One region of the Rossellomorea sp. RS05 genome, then DNA from elsewhere that is predicted to be linked to it. Evidence: riboswitches for the same ligand, from Rfam matches in the RefSeq annotation. Region 1 holds a riboswitch; each other region holds the start of a gene.
The links. Region 1 has a riboswitch for S-adenosylmethionine ahead of ABJ225_RS19825 (Na+/H+ antiporter NhaC family protein). Riboswitches for the same ligand answer to the same signal wherever they lie in the genome.
Positions count from the first base shown of each region.

Region 2: another riboswitch for S-adenosylmethionine. It lies ahead of mmuP (S-methylmethionine permease); the one in region 1 lies ahead of ABJ225_RS19825 (Na+/H+ antiporter NhaC family protein).
Region 3: another riboswitch for S-adenosylmethionine. It lies ahead of ABJ225_RS16765 (5-methyltetrahydropteroyltriglutamate--homocysteine S-methyltransferase); the one in region 1 lies ahead of ABJ225_RS19825 (Na+/H+ antiporter NhaC family protein).
Region 4: another riboswitch for S-adenosylmethionine. It lies ahead of ABJ225_RS07755 (methionine ABC transporter ATP-binding protein); the one in region 1 lies ahead of ABJ225_RS19825 (Na+/H+ antiporter NhaC family protein).

Region 1 covers NZ_JBDKWY010000010.1:86,455-90,156, reverse strand. Annotated here, with positions in the region: gene cls (cardiolipin synthase) at 1-202, shown strand, start outside; gene ABJ225_RS19840 (YpbS family protein) at 268-522, shown strand; gene ABJ225_RS19835 (DUF2187 family protein) at 647-919, opposite strand; gene ABJ225_RS19830 (hypothetical protein) at 1,047-1,649, opposite strand; SAM riboswitch class I at 1,867-1,974, shown strand; gene ABJ225_RS19825 (Na+/H+ antiporter NhaC family protein) at 2,062-3,378, shown strand; gene ABJ225_RS19820 ((S)-benzoin forming benzil reductase) at 3,437-3,702, opposite strand, start outside.
Region 2 covers NZ_JBDKWY010000002.1:247,017-250,718, reverse strand. Annotated here, with positions in the region: gene mmuM (homocysteine S-methyltransferase) at 1-47, opposite strand, end outside; gene mmuP (S-methylmethionine permease) at 16-1,431, opposite strand; SAM riboswitch class I at 1,517-1,625, opposite strand; gene nei (endonuclease VIII) at 1,794-2,609, shown strand; gene ABJ225_RS09005 (hypothetical protein) at 2,822-3,702, opposite strand, start outside.
Region 3 covers NZ_JBDKWY010000007.1:92,895-96,596, reverse strand. Annotated here, with positions in the region: gene ABJ225_RS16775 (beta-glucoside-specific PTS transporter subunit IIABC) at 1-165, shown strand, start outside; gene ABJ225_RS16770 (6-phospho-beta-glucosidase) at 162-1,616, shown strand; SAM riboswitch class I at 1,698-1,807, shown strand; gene ABJ225_RS16765 (5-methyltetrahydropteroyltriglutamate--homocysteine S-methyltransferase) at 1,881-3,005, shown strand; gene ABJ225_RS16760 (EamA family transporter) at 3,046-3,702, shown strand, end outside.
Region 4 covers NZ_JBDKWY010000002.1:14,275-17,976, forward strand. Annotated here, with positions in the region: gene ABJ225_RS07745 (MetQ/NlpA family ABC transporter substrate-binding protein) at 1-137, opposite strand, end outside; gene ABJ225_RS07750 (methionine ABC transporter permease) at 152-802, opposite strand; gene ABJ225_RS07755 (methionine ABC transporter ATP-binding protein) at 792-1,823, opposite strand; SAM riboswitch class I at 1,915-2,020, opposite strand; SAM riboswitch class I at 2,104-2,207, opposite strand; gene ABJ225_RS07760 (ABC transporter substrate-binding protein) at 2,680-3,588, shown strand; gene ABJ225_RS07765 (hypothetical protein) at 3,602-3,702, opposite strand, start outside.

The sequences.
Region 1 (3,702 bases):
CAATATCGACGTGAGGAGCTTCCGCCTGAACTTTGAGGTGAATGCCTTTCTTTATGACCGGAAGCTTTCACGTGAGCTCAGCCGCTCCTTCATGGAAGACAGGAAATTAAGCAGGGAATTGACCCTCGAGGACTATCACCGCCGACCTCTCATGATCAAATTCAAGGAGTCCATATCCCGGCTCCTCTCCCCGATCCTATAACCATTGCCACCGCTGTGAAAAACAAGCATAATGAGACATATACCAATCGAAAGAGGGATGAGGGCATGAGCGTACACAAGGACATCACAAAGCATTCAAGCAAGCAGCACAGCCTCGTGAAGGAGTTCATGAAGCTTGATGAATCGAGGGAACAGGCCATCGAAGAAGCCCTCACATTATGCGAAGCCGGAAGGCCATTCACCACCGACCGCATCAATCACGTCACCCAGGAGATCAATGCCCTTGCAAGGCAGGGCGTCGTACCCCAGCGCAAGACCGTGACAGAAGAAATGGTCAAGGAGTACGCAAACCGGCGGTGAACCGAGGAGAAGGTGAACCGCCTGCACAGGAGTCTTTCTGCATGCTTCACCTTATCACTTGAACAACTCAAAAAAATCCCCCGGACGCTCAATTTAGCGCCGGGGGATTTTTCTTGTATACTATTTACGCCTTCAATGCACTGTTCCATCCATCGTAGACGAAGACCGGATTCGTGCCATTTTCAGCTCGCTCGATGACGGCATAGTTCTTATGGGCAACCACGGTTTGATCATCGGGAAGGTCCAGCTTCATCGCTGATTCCTTATCCATGCGCACAATGACCGTGTTCTCCCTTAGGGTCGTCACGACGCCTTGCAGGACGTGCTTTTTCCTTTTGAATTCTATAATGTCGCCAAGGTTGGCATATTCTTTTGAGTAGACGAAGGTATTATCCATAATAGACTCCCCTTTTACATGAAAGTTGTTAACGCTCGAATCCTATATGTGATATATACCTTTCTTGTACCACCAGTCAAAAGATTTAAAACCTATTATTCTAATAAAATAATCTTTATTCTGAAAATTATTCAGATTTACGGTCCACCAGGGTGATTTTATAGATATAGGCCTTGTCGGATTTTTTGAAGCCACCGACAGGTTTCCCATCTTCCAATCCAATACTTGCGGGATCCCCGCCGATTTTAGAAGTGGCCATTCCGTAGATATAGACGGGCTTATCTTTCTTGAGCTCCACTTTTTCTGTTAACAAGGAGGATGCACTGCTTCCACTTTCTTCAGGTATGGGGTCTTCGTCCATTGTAAGGAAGGTACCTTCGCTCCCATGAAAGATCTTCAGATCCTTTTCCGAGCTTTCCATGCCGAAGGAGTTCAGGGAGTGTTTATACTTTTTCGCTTCTTCGCCGTATTGGAACGGCTCATCGCTTACGAGCTTCCCTTTTTCATACACTTCCATGGTCCTTTCAATATCCATATCCTTTGCTAGGGTTCCATCCAGGGTAAAGAAGAACATGGAGTCTCTCCCTGTAACGGCAACCACCTTTTCTTCCTTATCACTCAGGTCATACGGTTCCAGCGTCAACTTCGATGAACCATTTCCCTTCCCTTGAGAACACCCCACCAGTAACAGACACATACTCAATGCCAGCAGCCAATATCGCTTCTTCATACGGTCACCTCTTCTGTGTGCTGAGGGCTCTGAACCCCTTATTTTTCCATTAACTGATTATATCATCTGATTTATTCCAGTTACAATACTAACTGTGTTCATCTTCAAAATATGAATGCGTTTGCTTAATGCGGATGAAAAATTTCCCGTTTGACATTTAAGATGAAACCCATTAAAGTATGTAAGTATCTTAATCATAACTGCATAACGTAAAATCTTCTTATCCAGAGAGACGGAGGGACTGGCCCTTTGATGTCTCGGCAGCGGACTCGTCCCAACGAGTGCTGTGCCACATCCAGCAAGCCACCGGCTTGAAAGATAAGAAGGGTGTTTCGTTTTCATGGAAACCTCTTCTTATTTGAAGAGGTTTTTTATTTTACGCGCAACAAATCATCTAAAAGGAGTGCACAACATGAATCAGGAAAAAGGGAATCTACTGGCATTATTACCATTACTCATATTCGTTGCCTTGTTCCTCGGAGTAGGGATTATTTCAGGGGACTTCTATTCCTTCCCAGTACTCGTCGCAATCATCATCGCTGCTGTCGTGGCGCTGGCCATGAACCGGAAGGACAGTCTGAATGTAAAAGTCGAACGTTTTGCGAAGGGAGCCGGCCACCTGGACATTATGATCATGGTCTTCATCTTCCTTCTTGCAGGTGCTTTCTCGGGCGTTGCCGATAAGATGGGGGCTGTGGACGCTACGGTCAACCTGGCTCTATCCGTCCTGCCTGGTAACCTGTTGATTGTGGGCCTATTCGTCATCGCAGCCTTTATATCCATCTCAATGGGAACATCAATGGGAACGATTGCGGCTCTTGCCCCGATCGGCGTCGGGATCAGTAACGGAACCGACATCTCCATGCCTCTTGCCATGGCAACCGTAGTTGGCGGATCTATGTTCGGGGATAATTTATCCTTTATCTCTGATACAACGATTGCCGCTGTCCGTACACAGAAAACCGAAATGAAAGACAAGTTCAAGGTCAATTTTTCCATCGTACTTCCAGCCTGTATCATCACGCTGATCATCTTGTTCTTTATCACTTTGGGGCAACAATCATCCGTCAATGCAGGTAACTATGAATGGATCAAGATCCTTCCGTATATCGTCGTCCTCATTACAGCTTTGATCGGCTTAAACGTATTTGCCGTATTGCTTGGAGGAATCGTTCTTTCTGGAATCATCGGCTTCATCGATGGCAGTTTCGCACCGTCAGAATACTTCGGTGCTGTTGCCGACGGTATGCTTGGCATGGGTGAAATCGCCTTTCTCTCCATCTTCATCGGTGGGGTCGTCGAGTTGATCCGTCACAACGGCGGAATCCAAGCACTTCTGTATTTTGCAACCAGGAAGATTCGCTCACCGAAGGGTGCGCAGTACGCGACAGCCGGTCTTGTCGCATCAACAAATCTTTGTACAGCAAATAATACGATATCAATCATCATCGCTGGGCCATTGGCTAAATCCATCAGTGATGAGTACAAAGTCGATAATCGCAAAACGGCCAGTGTCCTGGATATCTTTTCTTGTTCCATTCAAGGTCTCATCCCTTACGGAGCACAGATCCTTCTGGTAGCCGAGACGGCGAAAATCTCTCCGCTCAGTGTCTTGCCTTACTCGTTCTACCCGGTATTGACAGCCATTTGCGGACTAATTGCCATTAAGTTTGCATTGCCGCGCTTCACCCGTAAAAAGACTCATACAACAGAGCCTGTAAGATCGTAATAAAACAAGAAGCCCCGATGCCCTTGGATCACCAAGGAGCACCGGGGCTTCTTCTTGTTCATACCAAATCATTAATATGGTAGAGCTTCCCGCTGTCTATCTCTCCATCCATTAATAAACCTACAATGGCTTCTGCCACCGTTTTTGCCGAGCGGAGCGTCCCCTCTTCCTTGTAGCGTTTGAACTTCTCTACTTCAACAAAAGCTTCCTGTGAGGAGGAACGGATTTCTCCCTGCATATTTGTATCCATGACACCCGGGCTGAAGGAAATAACCTTATGATCATGTCCTGAAGTCGATAGCTCCAGGCTCACGGTTTCTGTCA
Region 2 (3,702 bases), on a different contig from region 1:
CTCCTCAAGATGGCTTCAATGGGATTGTGTTTCACTTGTGTTGACATACTCGACACTCCTCTTCTTTTTCACATAGTTTGTCACATAGTACGCTGCATAACAGAAGCCGACGAACGGGATCGTGCAGTAAAGTGCCACCCTCTGACCTTCATCGAATGCGATACCGATGACGGATGCAAGGCAGAGAAGGAACGATGCAATCGGGACAAATGGATACAATGGCGTCTTATATGCCAGGTCCTTCACGCTGTTACCTTCTTTGATGAAGCGTCTCCTGAAGAAGAACTGCGATGCACTTATGCTCATCCAGACAAATACGACAGCCAGTCCGGAAATCGATACCAATAAGATATATACTGTATCGGGTGCGTAAATGCTTGATAAGAGTGCAAGCCCGCCTCCCAACATGCTGGTGATGGTGGCTACGAGGGGAACGCCCGATTTGGTCAATTTACCGAAGAAAGACGGTATGGTCTTTTTGTCTGCAAGTGACCAAAGCATCCTGGAAGAAGCGTACAAGCCGGAATTGGCTGCGGAGAGGATGGCGGTGATGATCACCACATTCATAAGGTCTGCCGCATATGGAATCCCGATCCTGCCGAGTACGGCGACGAATGGACTTTCCAATACGCTTGCCGCTTCACTTGGGAGGAGGGCAGAAAGCACCACAATCGTCCCTACATAGAAGATGACGAGTCTGATAAGGGTTGTCCGGATCGCCTTTGGAATCGTTTTGGTAGGCTCCTTCGTTTCACCCGCTGCTACCCCGATGAGTTCGGTGCCGGAGAAGGCGAAATTGACGGCAAGCATTGTCATGATAATGGCAAATGCCCCATTCGGGAATAACCCCGCATCGGTGATATTTGTGAAGAATGGTGCCGGGGATGAATCGGCAAGGGGCACGAAGCCGACGATGGCAGCCCCTCCTGCAATGATGAAAAAGACAATGGCGACTACCTTGACAAGGGAGAACCAGAATTCAGATTCTGCAAAAAATCGGACCGTGAACGCGTTCATACCGAAGATGATGGCTGCAAATAACCCACTCCAGATCCATACGCTCACTGATGGGAACCACCGCTGCATCATCAGACCGGCAGCCGTGAATTCAGATCCAAGGGCAACCGTCCAAGTCAGCCAGTACAACCAGCCGACGGCATAACCGGTACCCGGCCCGATGTACTTTGCCGCGTAGCTGTGGAAAGATCCCGTCTCGGGCATATGTACCGAAAGCTCCCCGAGGCACATCATGACAAGATACACGACGATGGCTCCGATCAAATAAGAAAGGATCGTACCGAATGGACCTGCCTGATGGATGGTATACCCCGAGCTGAGAAAAAGCCCCGTTCCGATCACGCCCCCAAGGGAGAGCATGATCAAATGCCTTGTTTTCATTTTCCTCTTAAAGTCTTTTGCTTCACTTTTCATGTTGGCATCCTCCGCGTTCTTGATTCTGGGATGAGCAGACAAACAAAAAACGCACTCAAAACGAGTGCGTTACCGACAAATAAACTGCTTATCTATCAGGTTTGATCACCCGCTGGAATTAGCACAGTTTCTTCATAAGAAGATCTGCTGCTGAGGCTTCAAAGGGCCAGTCCCTCCACCTCTCTGGATAAGAATTATGAGATTGTTATAAACATTAACAAGAACCCTCATTCCTGTCAATATAAAAATAATCACACCAAAATTATGTAAGCGCACCCACACCTTACCCTTGGTGAAAAAATACCCATTTGATTATTTCCATGGGAATACGGGAACGTATATAGAAAAAGGGGGATGACACCATGCCGGAAGGACCGGAAATCAGAAGGGCTGCCGACCGTGTTCAAAAAGCTCTCGCCCATCTTCCCGTCATGGAGATTTTCTTTGCCTTCCCACAGCTAAAGGGATATGAAAGTCTCCTTCAGGGAACGAAAATTACCAGGGTGGACACGAAGGGAAAAGCGATGCTGATCCGCTTTGACAACGGCTATACGATGTATTCACACAACCAGCTGTATGGAAGATGGTATGTGAAAAAAGCCTATGAATACCCAAAAACCAACCGCCAGCTGCGCGTAGCCATACACAATGAAAAGAAATCCGCTTTGCTCTATAGCGCCTCTGATATTGAAGTCATGCGGGATGAGGAGGTCCATTTACACCCCTTCATTGCACGGGTGGGTCCGGATATTCTCAGTGAAGACGTAACAAGTGGAGACATCCTGGCCAGGATGGAAGCATTCAGGAAACGCAAATGGGCGCAGCTGCTGCTTGATCAAAGTTTCGTTGCCGGTATCGGGAACTACCTTCGCTCTGAAATTCTATTCGTCTCAGGGATCCATCCGACACTCCGTCCCATGGACTGTAGTAATGACCAGCTGACCCTTGCTGCCGAAGCCATCATTCATTTGATGACGCAATCCTACGAAACCGCTGGGATCACCAATGACCTGCAGTTAGTAGAAAAGCTGAAACAAGAAGGTGTGACGCGGTCCCGTTACCGCCATTGGGTCTTCAATCGTGAAGGTTCCTCATGCTATCGCTGCGGGACCGAGATTGAGAAAATCACGGCCGCTTCCAGAAGGCTGTATTACTGTCCACATTGTCAGTCCAAATAAAAATGAGGTCGGGACTAAACAAAAAAAGTACCATTTAACACGACCAGTATAGGTTCTATATACCGCTAATGATTTCCGTGCAACCGCTAGAAACAAGTAAATAAAAATAGTCATGAAACAAATTAAAACCCGAATTCATTTGCCTGATCGGTGGCAAATGAATTCGGGTTTTACTATAGCTACAACACGTTTTTCCAACCCTCTATTTATTATTAGATTACGCCGTCCATCCCTGCACTCGTCATAATCCCGTCGAGGGCTTCTACAAAATAGGCGTGGTCAAGCCCCTGTTTGACGACGATGTCCTTCATGATGACACCCAGTTCAGTTGAAATCCTCAAGTATTCTGTCGTCATATCATCAAGTTTCGCTCTGGTTTCGGCGGCATTATCGACGTTCACTTTCTCAATTGTCTTAATCATGTCTTCTGAGATTGCCAGGTATTTGTCCTGTGTTTCTTTGTATTTCTTGATATCTCCGTCCACTTCTTTGCTATTGTCGATCGAATCAAGCAAGCCCAAGGCGTCATCATGCATGCTCTTGTAGACAGGTTCCTCTATCTGGAAGGTCTGAAGTTCCGATTTGACCATTTGTACGTCCTCTTCGGTCATGTTTTCTTTAATGTAAAAGTCGGGATTTCCAATTCCATAATCATAGTACAACATCACTTCCATCATACTCGCCTGGAATATAGCAAGCTGGATTTCTTTATCAAAGGAGGCAAATTCTTCTTCACTGGCTTCAAGACTGGGTCCCTGACCAGGCATCGTGGTCTCAGCTTCCCCTGCAGCCGGACTGTTGAACGCATCGGAAGAGTCGTCATTGAATGGGTCGTCTTCAGTACTCAGCGAATCATCCTGGACGCTTCCATCTGCCGGAATGTCATCGATTGATGCCGTTCCCCCATCCCCCGATGCAGTACCTTCTTCCTCTGTTGCCGTGGCATCCGTCGAATCTTCCGCATCTGCTTCTCCAGATTGATCACTGTCATCTTTCTTGGCGGTCTTTTCTTCACCCGTTTGTTCCGTCTTTTCTTTCTTCTCTTCCTTGCCACCACTGATGGCCGTCTGCAGGCTGCTGCAAGCCCCCAGGG
Region 3 (3,702 bases), on a different contig from region 1:
GAATTCGATGTGAAGGCGATCCAGGAAGCCGGGTATGACCTGTCCACGCCGATCGTCGTGACCAATACGAATGAATTCATAGACGTCCTCTCAGAAGAACCGGGGGACATCAAAGCAGGAGAACGCCTGCTATCTTATATGAAAGAAAAGGAGCGAGTATCATGACAACGACTACATTTCCAAAGTCCTTCCTTTGGGGAGGGGCCATTGCAGCAAACCAGGCAGAAGGAGGATACCGCGAAGGCGGGAAGGGGTTGACCAACGTCGACCTCCTTCCACGCGGTGAAGAGAGATTCTCCTATATGAAGGGGAATATCCCACACCTGGAACTTCAAGATGACCTTTACTATCCGTCACATGAAGCCATCGATTTTTATCATCGCTACAAAGAAGATATCAAGCTGTTTGCCGAGATGGGCTTTACATGCCTTCGGGTTTCTGTATCATGGGCAAGGATCTTCCCGAACGGGAACGACGCTGAGCCGAATGAAGAAGGATTGACATTCTATGAAAACCTCTTCGCAGAGCTCAAAGCGAACGGAATCGAACCCGTTGTAACCATCGCCCATTTCGATGTGCCTGTCCATCTGATTGAAACGTTCGGAAGCTGGAAGGGCCGTGAGCTCGTCGGATTCTACGAAACGTATGCCCGCACTCTTTTCAATCGTTTTAAAGGAACCGTGAAATATTGGATGACGTTCAATGAAATCAATATGCTTTTCCATCTGCCTTTCCTTGGGGCAGGAATCGTGTTCAAAGAAGGTGAAAACCGGGATCAGGTCCTCTATCAGGCTGCTCATCATCAGCTTGTCGCCAGTGCCCTTGCCGTGAAGGCACTCCATGAGATCGATCCGGAGGCACAGATCGGGTGCATGCTGGCCGCAGGTGTCACGTATCCTTACTCCTGTAATCCGGAAGATATCTGGGCGGGAATCGAACGGGATCGCGAATCCTACTTCTTCATCGACGTTCAGTCCCGTGGAGCGTATCCGGGCTATGCGAAGCGCTTCTTCCGGGAGCAGGAGTGGGATCTCCAGATGGAAGAAGGAGATGAAGACATTCTTAAGGCTCATACGGTGGATTACATCGGATTCAGCTATTACTCCAGCCGCACGATCAGCCGTGATCCTGAAATCCTCGGGAAGATGACAGCAGGCAATGTGTTCCCTTCGGTCAAAAATCCTCATTTGAAAACATCGGAATGGGGATGGACCATCGATCCAAAAGGGATCCGGATTACGGCCAATCAATTGTATGATCGCTATCAAAAACCATTATTCGTCGTGGAAAACGGCCTCGGGGCCATCGACGAGCCCGGCGCAGATGGGGAAATCAACGATGCCTATCGAATCGATTATCTCTCAGCCCATCTCCGTGAGCTGAACGAAGCGATTAAGGACGGAGTACAATTGCTGGGCTACACATGCTGGGGACCGATTGATATCGTCAGCGCGTCAAGTGGCGAAATGAAAAAGCGATATGGCTATATCCATGTGGACAAAGACAACGAAGGCAATGGCACCCTCAACCGTTCTAAGAAGGCCAGCTTCGACTGGTACAGACAGGTGATCGAGACGAATGGAGCGGCATTGGAGAACGAAACCGTCAAAAGTTGAGCGGTTAATTTCCCTCATCCCATTGACAACAGGAGCTAAATCCTGAATAATTATTATATTGAGAAAATTAAATAGCGATATTCCTTATTAAGAGTGGTGGAGGGACTGGCCCTGTGAAACCCGGCAACCGCTGTTCAAACTTGAACAGAATGGTGCTAAATCCTTGAACGAGATTCGTTCGGAGATGAGGAAGAGACGAGAATCATCAGGCTCTTCCTTTTACCGGGAAGGGCCTTTTTATATGAAGAAAGGGAGAGGATTCAGATGACACACGTACAGACAAAAGGTAAGAAAGCAATAAAAGCCCCGTTCCGGGCAGATCAGGTGGGCAGCCTGCTGAGGTCGGAAAGAATCAAGGAAGCACGCGAACGGAGATTGAATGGAGAGCTATCCGCAGCTGAACTCCGACGAATCGAGGATGAAGAAATCATCCGCATCGTCGACAAGCAAAAGGAAATCGGCCTCCAAGTCGTGACCGATGGTGAATTCAGGAGGGCGTGGTGGCACTTCGACTTCCTTGAAGGTCTGGATGGCGTCGAAGGATATGAATCGGACCAGGGCATCAAGTTCCATAACACGACGACCAAGGCACGTGGCATCAAAGTGACGGGGAAAGTGGACTTCACGGATCATCCGATGCTGAAAGACTACGAATTCCTTCATGGCATTGCAGGCGATCACACAGCCAAGATGACGATTCCAAGTCCGAATATGCTTTTCTTCAGAGGCAAGATTGAAACTGACGTATACGGAGATGACTTGGAGGCATTCCATCGGGATGTAGCCGAAGCCTACAAAAAGGCAATCCGTGCTTTCTACGATGCAGGCTGCCGCTATCTGCAGCTCGACGATACGGCATGGTCGGTATTCTTCTCCGAACAGGGACATGAGCAGATCAAGGCATTTGGCCGCGAACCCGACGAACTCAGGGAATCCTTCGCCCGTACCATCAATGAGGCTGTGAAGGATCGCCCAGAGGACCTTGTCGTGACCATGCATATTTGCAGGGGGAATTTCAAATCGACATGGGCAGCTGAAGGCGGATATGAAGCGGCTGCCGAAACCATTTTCGGCGGGCTCGACCTCGACGGGCTATTCCTGGAGTTCGATGATGAGCGTTCCGGAGGCTTCGAACCGCTACGCTATGTGAAGAATCCGAATCTCCAGATCGTCCTCGGTCTTGTGACGTCGAAACATGGAGAGCTCGAGGCAACGGAAGACGTCGAGGCACGGATACAGGAAGCTGCGCGCTATGTGGACATCAACCAGCTCTGTATCAGTCCCCAATGTGGATTCGCCTCAACAGAAGAAGGAAATCTGTTGACGGAAGCAGAACAATGGAAGAAGCTGCAACACGTGATCACCATTGCCGATCGTGTGTGGGAATGAGATTTCCATTCAACCAGTAATCAATTAGGAGAGGGTTTCATTGCGGATACAGTATGCTCTCTTTATCCTCCTGGCCGCCATGCTGTGGGGAACAAATGGGACGGTACAGGCATTGGCACCGGAAGGCGTTCATCCGATTGCCATCGGAGCAGTGCGTCTGGCCATAGGAGGCTTATTTCTCCTTCTATTATCCTTGGGGAAAATACATTGGAGAGGGTGGCCTGTGAAAGGAACCGTGGCGGCCGCTCTTTGCATGGCACTTTACCAGCCTTTCTTTTTCTCGGCAGTCAGTATGACAGGGATTGCAATCGGGACCGTCATCGCCATCGGAAGCGCCCCGGTCATAGCAGGACTCCTTGAATGGGGGATAAAAAGGAAGGTCCCCCAAGCATCCTGGTGGGCCTCCACCGCCCTGGCCATCGCAGGCTGCATCCTTCTGTTCACGAATAGAGGGTCGGTCGTTGCCGACCCGCGCGGCATCCTCCTCGCACTGGGGGCGGGGGCTTCATTTGCCGGGTACACCATGATCAGCGGAACCCTTGTCAATAGAAGGGAAACACTTCCCGTGGTCGCTATCGTGTTCATGCTGAGTGCAATCTTCCTCACGCCCTTCCTCTTCCTCTATGATCTATCGTGGCTTATGGAGGTAAGGGGAGCCGGGGTCGCCCTGCACCTCGGGGTCGTGGCAACAGGACTT
Region 4 (3,702 bases), on a different contig from region 1:
ACGAAGTCCCAGATGCGGTTATCGGAACCGCTGACTCCGATCTTGACCTTCGTTTCGTCTTTGCTGGCGCTTGAGCTACAGCCTGCAGCGAACCCGCCGATTAGTAGAATGAGTGATAGAATGATCCATTTCTTCATGTTGTATCTCCTCGCTATCTTCTTCTGATTTTTTTCGATACGAAATTACCCGATGATTGCAGTCCCTGTACAAGGACGATGAGTATGGCGACGGTGATGACCATGACCCAGGTGTCAAAGCGCTGGTAGCCGTAGGTAATGGCGAGATCCCCGAGTCCGCCTCCGCCGATGGCGCCTGCCATGGCCGATGCCCCGACGAGTCCGACGGTGGCGATGGTGAGGCTGAGGACGAGGGAGCTGAGCGCTTCCGGGACGAGGAAGCGGAAGATGATCTGGGTGGATGTCGCCCCCATGGATTCCGCCGCCTCGATGACGCCTTTGTCGACTTCAAGGAGGGAGTTCTCAATCAATCGTGCAATATACGGTCCTGCATAGAAGACCAGTGGCACGACGGCTGCGGCCGTTCCGATCGATGTTCCCACAATCAAACGCGTGAGGGGGACGATCGCTACCATCAGGATGATGAATGGGACGGAACGGAAGATGTTCACGACCCCGTTCAGGATGGTGAAAATAAAGGCATTCTCCCATAGATGACCCTTCCTCGTGATGACGAGAAGTACCCCGAGGGGCAGCCCGATCACGGTGGAGAAGAGGAGGGAGAAGCCGGTCATGACCAAAGTTTCAATGAGTGCATCGATGATCTGCTGTGAATCAACTAGCATGTGGTGCGACCTCCTTCACGGTGACGTTTTCTCCATTCATGACAAGCAGTGCACGGTTGATCTCGCTCTCGGAGCCGATGAGCTCGACGATGAGATGACCGAATGGTGTGCCCTGCAGCTCTGTAATATTTCCGAACAGCACGTTTACATCGAGGTCGAAGCGCTTCGCCACTTGTGAAAGGAGCGGCTGACCCGATGAGGCGCCGACGAAGCGGATCTTGTAGATCCGTCCCGGTGCGTTTTCCTTCTGCACAAGCTCGAGGACCGATTCCGGGATGGAGTCGTTCAGCACGGAGCTCACGAAGTTCGCCGCCGTCTCGGTCTGAGGGGAGGAGAAGACGTCGAATACGGATCCGGACTCGATGATCTTCCCGCCTTCGATGACCGCCACCCGGTCGCACACTTCCCGGATCACCGACATCTCATGGGTGATCATGAGGATCGTGATGTTGTACTCACGGTTGATCTTTTTCAGCAGCTTCAGGATCGAGCCTGTCGTCTGCGGATCGAGGGCCGATGTCGCCTCGTCGCACAGAAGGATCGACGGCTGCGTGGCAAGGGCACGGGCGATGCCGACGCGTTGCTTCTGACCGCCTGATAATTGATCTGGGTACTGGTTCGCTTTATCTTCAAGACCGACGAAGCTCAGCAGCTCTGTCACCCGCTTTTGGATCTCAGCCTTGGATTGCTTCGCGAGGATGAGGGGCATCGCCACATTGGCGAAGACCGTCTTGGAATTCAGGAGGTTGAAGTGCTGGAACACCATCCCGATCTTCCGCTTCACCTCGCGCACGTCTTTCGGTGAAAGGGCCATGAGATCCTGGCCGTCTACGATCACCTTCCCCGAGCTCAATCGCTCCAATCGGTTCACGGTGCGGATCAGCGTACTTTTCCCGGCGCCGCTGAATCCGATCACCCCGCATATTTCCCCCTGCTCAACCCGCAGGTCGATGCCGTCGAGGGCCCGGACTTCCTTTCCGCCGCTGTTATATACTTTCGTGGCGCTTTTGAATTCAATCATGTTCGTCATGCCTCCTGGTGGTTAAAAATAAAAACCCTCTTCCCGAGGTCTCGAGAAGAGGGCATGGATTCACACGGAATCAATGGGTCCCTTCTCATCTCCCAGGCGCGTTGCCTGCTGGAATTGGCACAGTACTTTGTGGAAAGTCTGCTGCCGAAGCGTCATCGGGCCAGTCCCTCAGCTTCTCTGGATAAGAAATTATTCAATTAGGGTAAACAAAAGGCCCCTTCCTGAGACAGGAAGAGGCCGGAGATCCATAAGGAAAGAAAGATCCGTACTCTTCTCATCTCTCAGGCGTCCGCCTGTTGGAGTTGGCACAGTGCTCAAGTGAGCCCGCTGCCGAGGTATCAAAGGGCCAAATCCCTCCACCTCTCGTGATAAGAAGTTGTATTTGTTTAACGTGAGCCCTATTCTACGCCGGACTTTTTCCTGCGTCAACACCCTCTGACAGAAATGAGACAGGCTGGAAGAAGTGGAAATGGGGTGAAAATAGGTCTATGGATTCAAAAGAAAGAAAATGAAAGCCTTTTATTTTGATGAGGATAATCGGAAAACACTTCTTTTTAACTAATTATTTATTTTTTATAAAATGAAGGATGGCCCTCCAACTAATCCGATGAGTGCAATGAAGCGGAGATGGCTCGACTCCTGCGGAAAGGCGGGCAGGTGAGACCCAGCAGGCGCAGCCGATGTGGCTCACCGCACGCCCCGCGGAAAGCGAGCCATCGCAGCGAAATGGAGCGGAACTCTTCCAATCTAAGAAAATTGTGGAACATTCCATTGACAATCAGCCTCCTCCCCCGTAAAGTAATAATTGAAAATGATTCTCATTATCAAGAAATGAAAGGGGAACCACATGAAAAAAGCATCGTTCTTTACCATATTGCTGGTCTGTCTGCTCTTGGCGGCATGCAGCAGCGGAGAAACAAAAACGGATTCGTCCAAGGAGGAATCATCGACATTTACATATGAATCAGAGCAGGGACCGGTGGAGGTGCCGAAAGAGCCGAAGCGGATCGTCGCCCTCACCAATGGTCCGAATGTGATTTCCCTCGAAGGGAAGCTCGTCGGAATCGATGAGTGGACCGAGATGAACCCACTCTTCACCGACAAGCTGAAAGATGTGGAAGTGGTGGGTGACGATCAGCTCGAGAAGATCATCGAGCTCGACCCGGACTTGATCATTGCCGGAAGTCAGACGAAGAACCTCGATAAGATGAAGGAGATTGCGCCAACCGTCGCTTTCACATGGGGGAAACTGAATTACATCGATCAGCAGATCGAGATCGGCAAGCTGTTGAATAAGGAGAAAGAAGCGAAGGAATGGGCGGATGACTTCCAGGAGCGTGCCGCGACGATCGGGGATGAGATCCGCAAGAAGATCGGCGACGACGCCACGGTATCCGTCATTGAAACCGGTCAAAAGGAGCTCTATGTCTTCGGGAACAATTATGCCCGTGGTTCTGAGATCTTGTATCAGGCCATGAAGCTCAACATGCCGGATGCCGTGAAGGATAACGCCTTGGAAACTGGGATTCACGTCATCTCGCCGGAAGCGGTAGGAGACTTCACCGGAGATTACCTCGTCCTGAGCAAGAATCCCGATGTGGACAATTCGTTCATGGACACGGATACGTGGAAGAACATCCCGGCCGTGAAAAACGGTCATGTTATCGAGATCAACAGCAAGGAATCGACGTACAGTGACCCTGTGACACTTGAGCATCTCTTGAAGACATTCGAGGATGGCTTTTTAGGAGAGTAAGGGGCGGAGGGGGTCATTCTGTGACCCCTACCGATTCCGGACGAAGAAAATGAAGGATGAAAGCGCCAAGAACAAGGGCAAGCTGAACCACACTGGCGATCAAGAGCTGTACCG